DNA from 2 places in the Vogesella sp. genome. Region 2 is predicted to be linked to the other one. Evidence: predicted binding sites of a transcription regulator. Region 2 holds the regulator's gene; the other holds the start of a gene.
What was found. Region 2 encodes NrdR, which represses ribonucleotide reductase genes. Its sites were predicted from a motif close to AAANACNATATATNGTNTTT; they were not measured.

Region 1: ACK4FZ_RS01400 (ribonucleoside-diphosphate reductase subunit alpha) is a predicted target of NrdR. The motif match lies at 2,627-2,646, and genes of this name have one in related genera.

Annotation. Positions count from the first base shown of each region.
Region 1 covers NZ_JBKBHK010000001.1:301,683-306,001, forward strand. The annotation lists gene ACK4FZ_RS01400 (ribonucleoside-diphosphate reductase subunit alpha) at 1-2,474, opposite strand, end outside; gene pgeF (peptidoglycan editing factor PgeF) at 2,924-3,688, opposite strand; gene rluD (23S rRNA pseudouridine(1911/1915/1917) synthase RluD) at 3,678-4,319, opposite strand, start outside.
Region 2 covers NZ_JBKBHK010000008.1:27,500-31,818, forward strand. The annotation lists gene ACK4FZ_RS11230 (malate/lactate/ureidoglycolate dehydrogenase) at 1-109, opposite strand, end outside; gene ribD (bifunctional diaminohydroxyphosphoribosylaminopyrimidine deaminase/5-amino-6-(5-phosphoribosylamino)uracil reductase RibD) at 129-1,244, opposite strand; gene ACK4FZ_RS11240 (GNAT family N-acetyltransferase) at 1,241-1,789, opposite strand; gene ACK4FZ_RS11245 (GNAT family N-acetyltransferase) at 1,848-2,012, opposite strand; gene nrdR (transcriptional regulator NrdR) at 2,094-2,549, opposite strand; gene ACK4FZ_RS11255 (NUDIX hydrolase) at 2,588-3,130, opposite strand; gene rfaD (ADP-glyceromanno-heptose 6-epimerase) at 3,127-4,122, opposite strand; gene ACK4FZ_RS11265 (DUF924 family protein) at 4,142-4,319, opposite strand, start outside.

The sequences.
Region 1 (4,319 bases), on a different contig from region 2:
CCCAGGCTGCCGTCGAAGTATTTCAGGTCGGCCACCATCACTTCGTCCCACAGGCCCAGTTTTTTCAGGTCGCGCACCAGGTATTCGTTGGTGACGGTGAATTCGCCGGACAGGTTGGATTTCACGAACAGGTTCTGGTAGGTCGGCTCGATGGACGCAGACACGCCAATGATGTTGGCGATGGTGGCCGTCGGCGCAATCGCCAGTACGTTGGAGTTACGCATGCCGTGGTCGGCAATGCGCTTGCGCAGGCTGGCCCAGTCCATGCGTTCGCTGCGGTCCATTTCCAGGTAGCCGCCGCGCTCGGACGCCAGCAGGTTGATGCTGTCGTGCGGCAGGATGCCACGGTCCCACAGGCTGCCTTTGTACGACGGGTAGCGGCCACGCTCTTCGGCCAGCTCGGTGGAGGCCAGGTAGGCGTAGTAGGCCACGGCTTCCATCGATACGTCAGCAAATTCCACGGCAGCGTCGCTGGCGTACGGTACGCGCATCTGGTGCAGGCAGTCCTGGAAGCCCATGATGCCCATGCCTACCGGGCGGTGCTTCAGGTTGGAGTTGCGTGCTTTCTTCACCGGGTAGAAGTTGATGTCGATCACGTTGTCCAGCATGCGCAGGGCCACGCGAACGGTGCGTTGCAGCTTCTCGGTGTCCAGCTCCAGACCGTTGGCGCCTTGCTTCAGGTGGCGGGCCAGGTTGACGGAACCCAGGTTGCAGACGGCGATTTCGTCGTCGTTGGTGTTCAGGGTGATCTCTGTGCACAGGTTGCTGCTGTGTACCACGCCCATGTGCTGCTGCGGGCTGCGGATGTTGCACGGGTCCTTGAAGGTGATCCACGGGTGGCCGGTTTCAAACAGCATGGTCAGCATCTTGCGCCACAGGCTCAGTGCCGGAATCTGTTTGAACACGCGCAGCTCGCCGCGACGGCCTTTTTCTTCGTAGGCGGTGTAGGCTTTTTCGAAGGCTTGGCCATAGATGTCGTGCAGGTCCGGGGTTTCGCTAGGCGAGAACAGGCTCCACTCGCCACCTTCCATCACGCGCTTCATGAACAGGTCCGGAATCCAGTTGGCGGTGTTCATGTCGTGGGTGCGGCGGCGGTCGTCACCGGTGTTCTTGCGCAGCTCCAGGAATTCTTCGATGTCGGCGTGCCAGGTTTCCAGGTAGGCACACACGGCGCCTTTGCGCTTGCCACCCTGGTTTACGGCGACGGCGGTGTCGTTCACCACTTTCAGGAACGGCACCACGCCTTGCGATTTGCCGTTGGTGCCCTTGATGTGGCTGCCCATGGCGCGCACCGGGGTCCAGTCGTTGCCCAGGCCGCCGGCAAACTTGGACAGCAGCGCGTTTTCCTTGATGCCTTCGTAGATGCCGTCGAGGTCATCGGCGATGGTGGTCAGGTAGCAGCTGGACAGCTGGCTGCGACGGGTGCCGGCGTTGAACAGCGTGGGGGTGGACGACATGAAGTCGAAGCTGGACAGCACGTTGTAGAACGCAATGGCGCTGTCTTCGCGGTTCACTTCGTTCAGTGCCAGGCCCATGGCGACGCGCATGTAGAACGCTTGCGGCATTTCGATGCGTACGTCGTCCACGTGCAGGAAGTAGCGGTCGTACAGGGTTTGCAGGCCCAGGTAGCCAAACTGCAGGTCGCGTTCCGGTTTCAGCGCGGCGCCCAGTTTTTTCAGGTCGTACTCGGCCAGTTTTTCATCCAGCAGTTCGGCGGCAATGCCTTTCTTGATGAAGTCGGGGAAGTACAGCGGGTAGTGCTCGCCCATTTCTTCCTGGGCAATGGCTTCGCCCAGGATTTCCAGACGGATGTTGCCCAGCAGCAGGCGGGCGGTCACGTAATCGTAGGCCGGGTCCTGTTCGATCAGGGCGCGGGCGGCCAGGATGGCGGACTTGTTGACTTCTTCTTCGCTGACGCCGTCGTAGATGTTCTTCAGCGTTTCGGACAGGATGGCGTCCACGTCGGTGGCGGCCAGGCCTTGGCAAGCAGATTCGATGCTGGCGCGCAGGCGGGCAACGTCCAGCGGCAGCTTGCGGCCATCCTTGCGGGTGACGTTGATCTGGATCTGGTGCAGCGCTTCGCCGCGGGCGGCGCGGTCTTGGGCACGTTGTTCGCGGTACAGTACGTAGGCACGGGCCACGTCGTGTTCACCGGCGCGCATCAGCGACAGTTCTACCTGGTCCTGGATGTCTTCGATGTGAATGGCGCCGCCTTCGGGCTTGCGACGCATCAGCGCGCTGACTACGGCCTCGGTCAGCTGGGCCACCTTGTCGCGGATGCTGGCAGAGTTGACGCTCTGCGAACCCATCACCGCCAGAAAGGCCTTGGTAACGGCGATGGAGATCTTAACCGGCTCGAACGCCACCACGGCGCCATTGCGGCGAATGGTCTTGTACTGGCTGTAGTCGTCCTGCGGGGCGGCGGCGCGGCCCAGCTCGGCGGCGGTGTTGGCGTCGGTGGTGGTCAGTGACATTGGCAGTGGCCTCGTGATTTAGCTTGGTTGTTCGGTGAGCGGCGCGGGCGGCGGTTGCCAGGGCAACGGTGCCGGGCGCGACGCGGTCGGGCAGCAGGGCTGCGCGGCAGCTGTGGACAACTCTGTAGATAAGCTGTGTGCCAGCTGTGCACAAACACAATATATGCTGTTTTGACCGGAAAGCGACGCAAATTCTAGTGTTGAAGTGATGTGCGGGCAAGTCTTGACAGCCTTGGCAAAAAGCTGAAAGCCGCGCCAGTATTGGCTTTGCGGGGCAAAGTTATTTTTGTCGCCAGGCCAGGGGCGGGCAGGGGGTGTAGCTGCAACAAGGGTTTGCCGCTGCGGCGCTTTTGCCACAGCGCGGCGTTTATGACGTCTGTTGCGTGCTTGCGACGCCCAAAAAGCAACAAGGGCGGCCGCAGCCGCCCTTGACCCACAAGATGTTGTGGTTATTTGAGCCAGATCAGGCTGGCCATCCGGCCAGTGACCTGGTCGCGGCGGTAGGAAAAGAAGCGCTCGCGCTCGATCACGGTGCAGGCGTCACCGCCGTAGACGGCATTCACGCCGGCGGCGGCCAAGCGTTGCCGGGCCAGCTGGTAGATGTCGGCCAGGTATTTGTCGTTGCCGATCGGTTCGAAGGCGCTATCGGCGCGTGCATCGTGCGCCACGAAGGCGGCGCGCACCTCGGCGCCCACTTCGAACGCATCCGGGCCGATGGCCGGCCCAAGGTAGGCGATGACGTTGGCCGCATTCACCTGCATGGCGTCCAGCGTGGCTTCGATAACGCCGCCACACAGGCCGCGCCAGCCGGCGTGGGCGGCGCCCACTACGGTACCGTCACGGTCGGCCAGCAGCACCGGCAGGCAGTCGGCGGTCATCACCGCGCACACCACGCCGGGGGTGCGGCTGAAACTGGCGTCGGCGACCGGCACGCTGCCGGGCGTTACCGTGGCAGCGTCCACCACGGCAATGCCGTGCACCTGCTGCAGCCAGGCCGGCTCGGCCGGCAGCTGCTGGCGCAGCAGCGCTCGGTTGGCCGCCACGTTGGCCGCGTCGTCGCCAACGTGGTCGCCCAGGTTCAGGCTGGCGTACGGCGCCGGGCTGACACCGCCCTGGCGGGTGGTGACCAGGCTGCCCACGTTGGCCGCCGCCGGCCAGTCGGCAGCAAAGCTGCCCAGGTCGGCTGCCGGCGTGTGCATCGGCTTAGCGTACATAGTGCACTTCCACGTCGTAGTCTTCGTCGTCCCAGTCGTCGTCATCGTCGTCAAACTCACTGGCCTTGGCAGCGGCTTTGGCGTTGGCGGCGGCAAACTTCTCGTCGCGCTCGGCACGCAGCAGCGCCAGCAGCTGCTTCATGTCGTCCGGCAGCGGCGCTTTCCAGCCCATTTCCTTGCGCGTGGCCGGGTGCACCAGCGCCAGCGAGAAGGCGTGCAGCGCCTGGCGGTTCATCGCCTTGATGGCGGCATCGGCGGCTTCGCTGCCGTGGTGGCGCGGGTTGCCGTAGGCCGGGTCGCCGGCCAGCGGGTGCTTGGCTTCGCGCATGTGGACGCGAATCTGGTGGGTGCGGCCGGTTTCCAGCTTGCACTCGACGTAGCTGAAGTCTTCGTAACGCTCCAGCACGCGCAGGTGGGTAATGGCCGGCTTGCCGCCGAAGCGCACCACAGCCATGCGCAGGCGGTTGTGCGGGTCGCGGCCGATCAGCGTTTCGATCTTGCCGTCGTAGGGCACCACGCCGGTGGCGACGCAACGGTAGATGCGTTTGACGGTGCGGGCTTGCAGCTGCTGCACCAGGTCGGTCTGCGCCAGCAGCGTTTTGGCCACCACCATCAGGCCGGAGGTGTCTTT
Region 2 (4,319 bases):
TGGCCGCCACCAGGTGCTGCGCTACCACGTCGGCTTCGTCATCGGTAGAACCCAGTGCCAGCATGGTGGCGTGGGCAAGGCGGTACAGCGTGGCGTCGGTCAACAGCATGTTGGCAGGCTTTCCAGGGTTACAGGTAACGGGGTTGCAGGGTCAGGCGCAGGTCGGGGCCGACCATGCGGCTATCGGTGATCTGCAGCGGCAGCTTGTCGTCCAGCGACTGCAACGCCGGCCAGGCAAACAGGCCACGGGCGGCGTCGCCGGCCAGGTACGGCGCCAGGTACAGCACGATCTCGTCTACCAGCCCGGCTTGCACCAGCGCGCCGTTCAGGCCGGCGCCGGCTTCCACCATCAGTTCGTTGACGCCGTCGGCGGCCAGGCTGGCCAGCAGTGCCGCCAGGTCGACACGGCCTTGCGGGGTAGCCAGCACGCGCAGCTGCACACCACGCGCCAGATAGGGTGCGTGCCGCGCCGGGTCGGCGATGGTGGTGACCAGCAGCGTGGGGGCAGCGGTAGTGTCATAGATGCGGGCGGTGGGCGGCGTCGCCAGCGCGCTATCCACCACCACGCGCAGCGGCGGGCGCGGCACCGCCACGTCGCGCACGGTAAGCTGCGGGTCGTCGGCCAGCACGGTACCGCTGCCGGTGAGGATGGCACAGTTGGCCGCACGCAGCTGCTGCACGTCGCGACGGGCGTCGGGGCCGGTAATCCACTGGCTGACACCGTTCTGCAGCGCGGTCTTGCCGTCCAGCGTGGCGGCGGCTTTTAGCGTCAGCCACGGCCGCTGCCGCGTCACCCGCGACAGGAAACCGCGGTGCACGCGCTCGGCCTCGGCCTGCAGGCAGCCGGCCACTGCCGGTATGCCGGCGGCGTTCAGCAGGGCAATGCCGCGCCCCGCTACCTCGTGGTAAGGGTCCACCATGGCAGCCACCACGCGCGCCACGCCTTCCTTGATCAGCCGCTCGGCGCACGGCGGGGTGCGGCCGTGATGGCTGCACGGCTCCAGCGTCACGTAGGCGGTGGCGCCGGCCGGCGTCAGGCCACGGGCGTAGCAGTCCTTGATGGCCTGGATTTCGGCGTGGTCGCTGCCCACTTTCAGTGTGGCACCGGCACCGATCACCTGGCCATCGCGCACCAGCACGCAGCCGACGCCGGGGTTGGGCGCGGCGCGGCGGGTGGCGGCAGCGGCCAAGCGCAGCGCCTGCTGCATGAAAGCGTGATCGTCGCCGTTCAGCACCAGGCTCATGCGTCGGCCTCGGTGGCTTGCGGCTGCCAGTCGGCGGCCAACAGGCTGTAGATGCGGGCGTCCCAGAAGCGCTCACGGATGCGCAGGTAGCCGCGCAGCACGCCCTCCTGGCGGAAGCCGCTGCGTTCCGCCACCGCGCAGCTGCGCAGGTTGGCCGCCGCGCTGATGATGTCGATGCGGTTCAGGCCCAGCTCGGCAAACGCGGTGTGCAGCATCTGGCCCAGTGCTTGCGGCAGGTAGCCGCGGCCAACGTAGGCGTCGGCCAGCCAGTAACCGATGGACGCATGACGGTTCAAGCCGCTGATGGCGTGCAGGTCACACACGCCGGCGGGCTGGCCGTCGGCCAGGATCAGCCAGGTCAGCGCCGTGCCGCTGGCACGGTCGGCCAGCGTGCGCTGGATGAAGGCCAGCGAATCGGCCGCGCTGCGGGTGTTATCCACCCACGGCAGCCATTGCGACAGTGTGTCGCGGCTGCCGTCTACCAGGGCAAACAGGGTCTCGGCATCGTCCACTTGCAGCGGGCGTAACTGGATACGGGCAGTCATGATGCGGCTCCATGCAGGAAAGTCATGACCACAGACTAAGGTTGGCCGCCCGCCAGCGTCAAGGCTGAGCCGGCTGGCGCGCTGCCCATTCGATAGCCAGCAGGCTGTAACAGGCAGCGTCGTGCGCTTGGCCCTGCAGCCACAAGTGCTGGCGCAATACGCCTTCAAAACGGAAGCCGGCGCGCTCGGCCACCGCCGGCTTGGTAGCCGCAAACAGCTGCAACGAGATGCTAGCGCTACCAGCAAGAGAGCAGGGTCGGCAAAAGAAAACGGCAGGCGCCAGGCCTGCCGTGACAGGCAGGGCTTAACCCTGATTCTGGATTTGCTCGATGGCGTCGGTAAACTCGGAAATATCCTGGAAGCTCTTGTACACCGAGGCAAAGCGCACGTAAGCCACCTTGTCCAGCTTGGCCAGTTCGTTCATTACCATCTCGCCGATGTAGCGGCTGGACACCTCGCGCTCGCCCAGCTGCAGCAGGCGCTGGCTGATGCGGTTGATGGCGTCGTCTACCAACGGGGTAGACACCGGGCGCTTGTGCAGCGCGCGCAGGAAACTGGTACGCACCTTTTCCACGTCGAACTCGGTACGGTGGCCGCCGGTTTTCACCACTTGCGGCATGCGGACTTCGGCGGTTTCAAAGGTTGTAAAGCGCTTGTCACAGCTGGTGCAGCGGCGGCGGCGGCGGATGCTGTTGCCTTCCTCGCTGACACGGGAATCCACCACCTGGGTATCGGCGCAGCCGCAGAACGGGCATTTCATGGCTTTACGATCCTCAGTGTTTCAATAGCCGGATGTTATCAGCTATCGCTGCCTGGCAACAGCAATGCGCATTTTTTGGGCAGGACAGTGTCGTTATCCGGCGCAGCGGCCTCCGCGTCGCGCGCGTCGGCGGCCGCCAGCATGGCCAGCAAATGCTCGGGAAATACCGGCTGCGGCGGGCTGGCCAGCTGCGCGGCGTCAAACCAGCGGCCTTCGCCCATGCTGGCACGCTCCTGTGCGCTCCAGCCATCCTGGCGCAAGGCGATGCGGCCAACCCGTACGTGAAAGTAATGTTCGTCGGCCCAGACCTCGCTGCCGTCCGGCAGCCGCATGGCAAACTGGCGCCGCGCCAGCGCTTCGCCAGGGTCGGCCAGCGGGTAGCCGGTTTCCTCCAGGCATTCGCGGCAGGCGGCCCCGGCCAGGCTTTCGCCGTCCTGCACCCCACCGCCCGGGGTGAACCAGTAAGCAATACGGCCGCCCAGAGCGGGCGGCCGGTACGAAAACAGCAGTACCCGCCCGTCGGGGTCGCGCAGCAGCAAACGCGCGGCTACGCGAACCAGCAAGGCGGCGTGGCGGCTCATCGGCTCATCAGCCAGTCCACGTAGCGGTCGACGCCCTGCTCTACCGTCAGCATCGGCTCGCTGTAGCCGGCGGCGCGCAGCTTGCCGATATCGGCCTGGGTGAAGCTCTGGTATTTGCCTTTCAGCGCGTCCGGGAAGTCGATGTATTCCAGGATGCCCTGCTCTACCAGTTCAGGCAGCGTCAGCGCCGGCTTGCCTTCGTGGCGGCGGCAGGCGTTGACGGTGGCCACCGCCACGTCGTTGAACGGCTGGGCGCGACCGGAACCGAGGTTGAAGATGCCGCTCTTGTCCGGGTTGTCCAGGAAGTACAGGTTGACCTTTACCACGTCTTCCACCGACACGAAGTCGCGGCTCTGGGTGCCGTCGGCGTAGCCGTCGTGGCCGCCGAACAGCTTCACCTTGCCGGTTTCGCGGTACTGGTTGAAGTTGTGGAACGCCACCGAGGCCATGCGGCCCTTGTGCTGCTCTTGCGGGCCGTACACGTTGAAGTAGCGGAAGCCGGCCACTTGCGCGGTGAGGCCTTCGGCCATGCGACGGCGCAGGATCTGGTCGAACAGGAACTTGGAGTAGCCGTACACGTTGAGCGGGCCTTCGTACTGGCGGTCTTCCTTGAAGGTGGTGCCCTTGCCGTAGGTGGCGGCGCTACTGGCGTACAGGAAAGGGATTTCCTCGGCCTGGCAGAATTCGAACAGCTCCAGCGTGTACTGGTAGTTGTTCTCCATCATGTACTTGCCGTCGTGGTTCATGGTGTCGGAGCAGGCACCCTGATGCAGGATGGCGCTGATTTCGCCATCGAAATCGCCGCTGCCGATCAGGCTGATGAAGTCCTGTTTGTCCAAGTAGTCGCTGATCTCGCAGCCCACCAGGTTGACGAACTTGTCGCCCTTGCTGAGGTTGTCCACTGCCAGGATGTCGGTTTCGCCACGCGCATTCAGCGCCTTGACGATGTTGGAGCCGATGAAGCCGGCGGCGCCGGTTACCACGATAGTCATAGTCTGTCCTTTTATGCGTTCAGAACGCGCTGCCGGGCTGGGTCAGGAACTGCAGCTCGTCGGCGGTAGAGGCTCGGCCCAGCGCCGCATTGCGGTGCGGAAAACGGCCGAAGCGGGCGACGATCTCGCGATGCCGCCGGGCAAAATCGATCACATTGTCGCGCCCCGGGCTGCCGTGCGGCAGGCTCTCGAAGCGG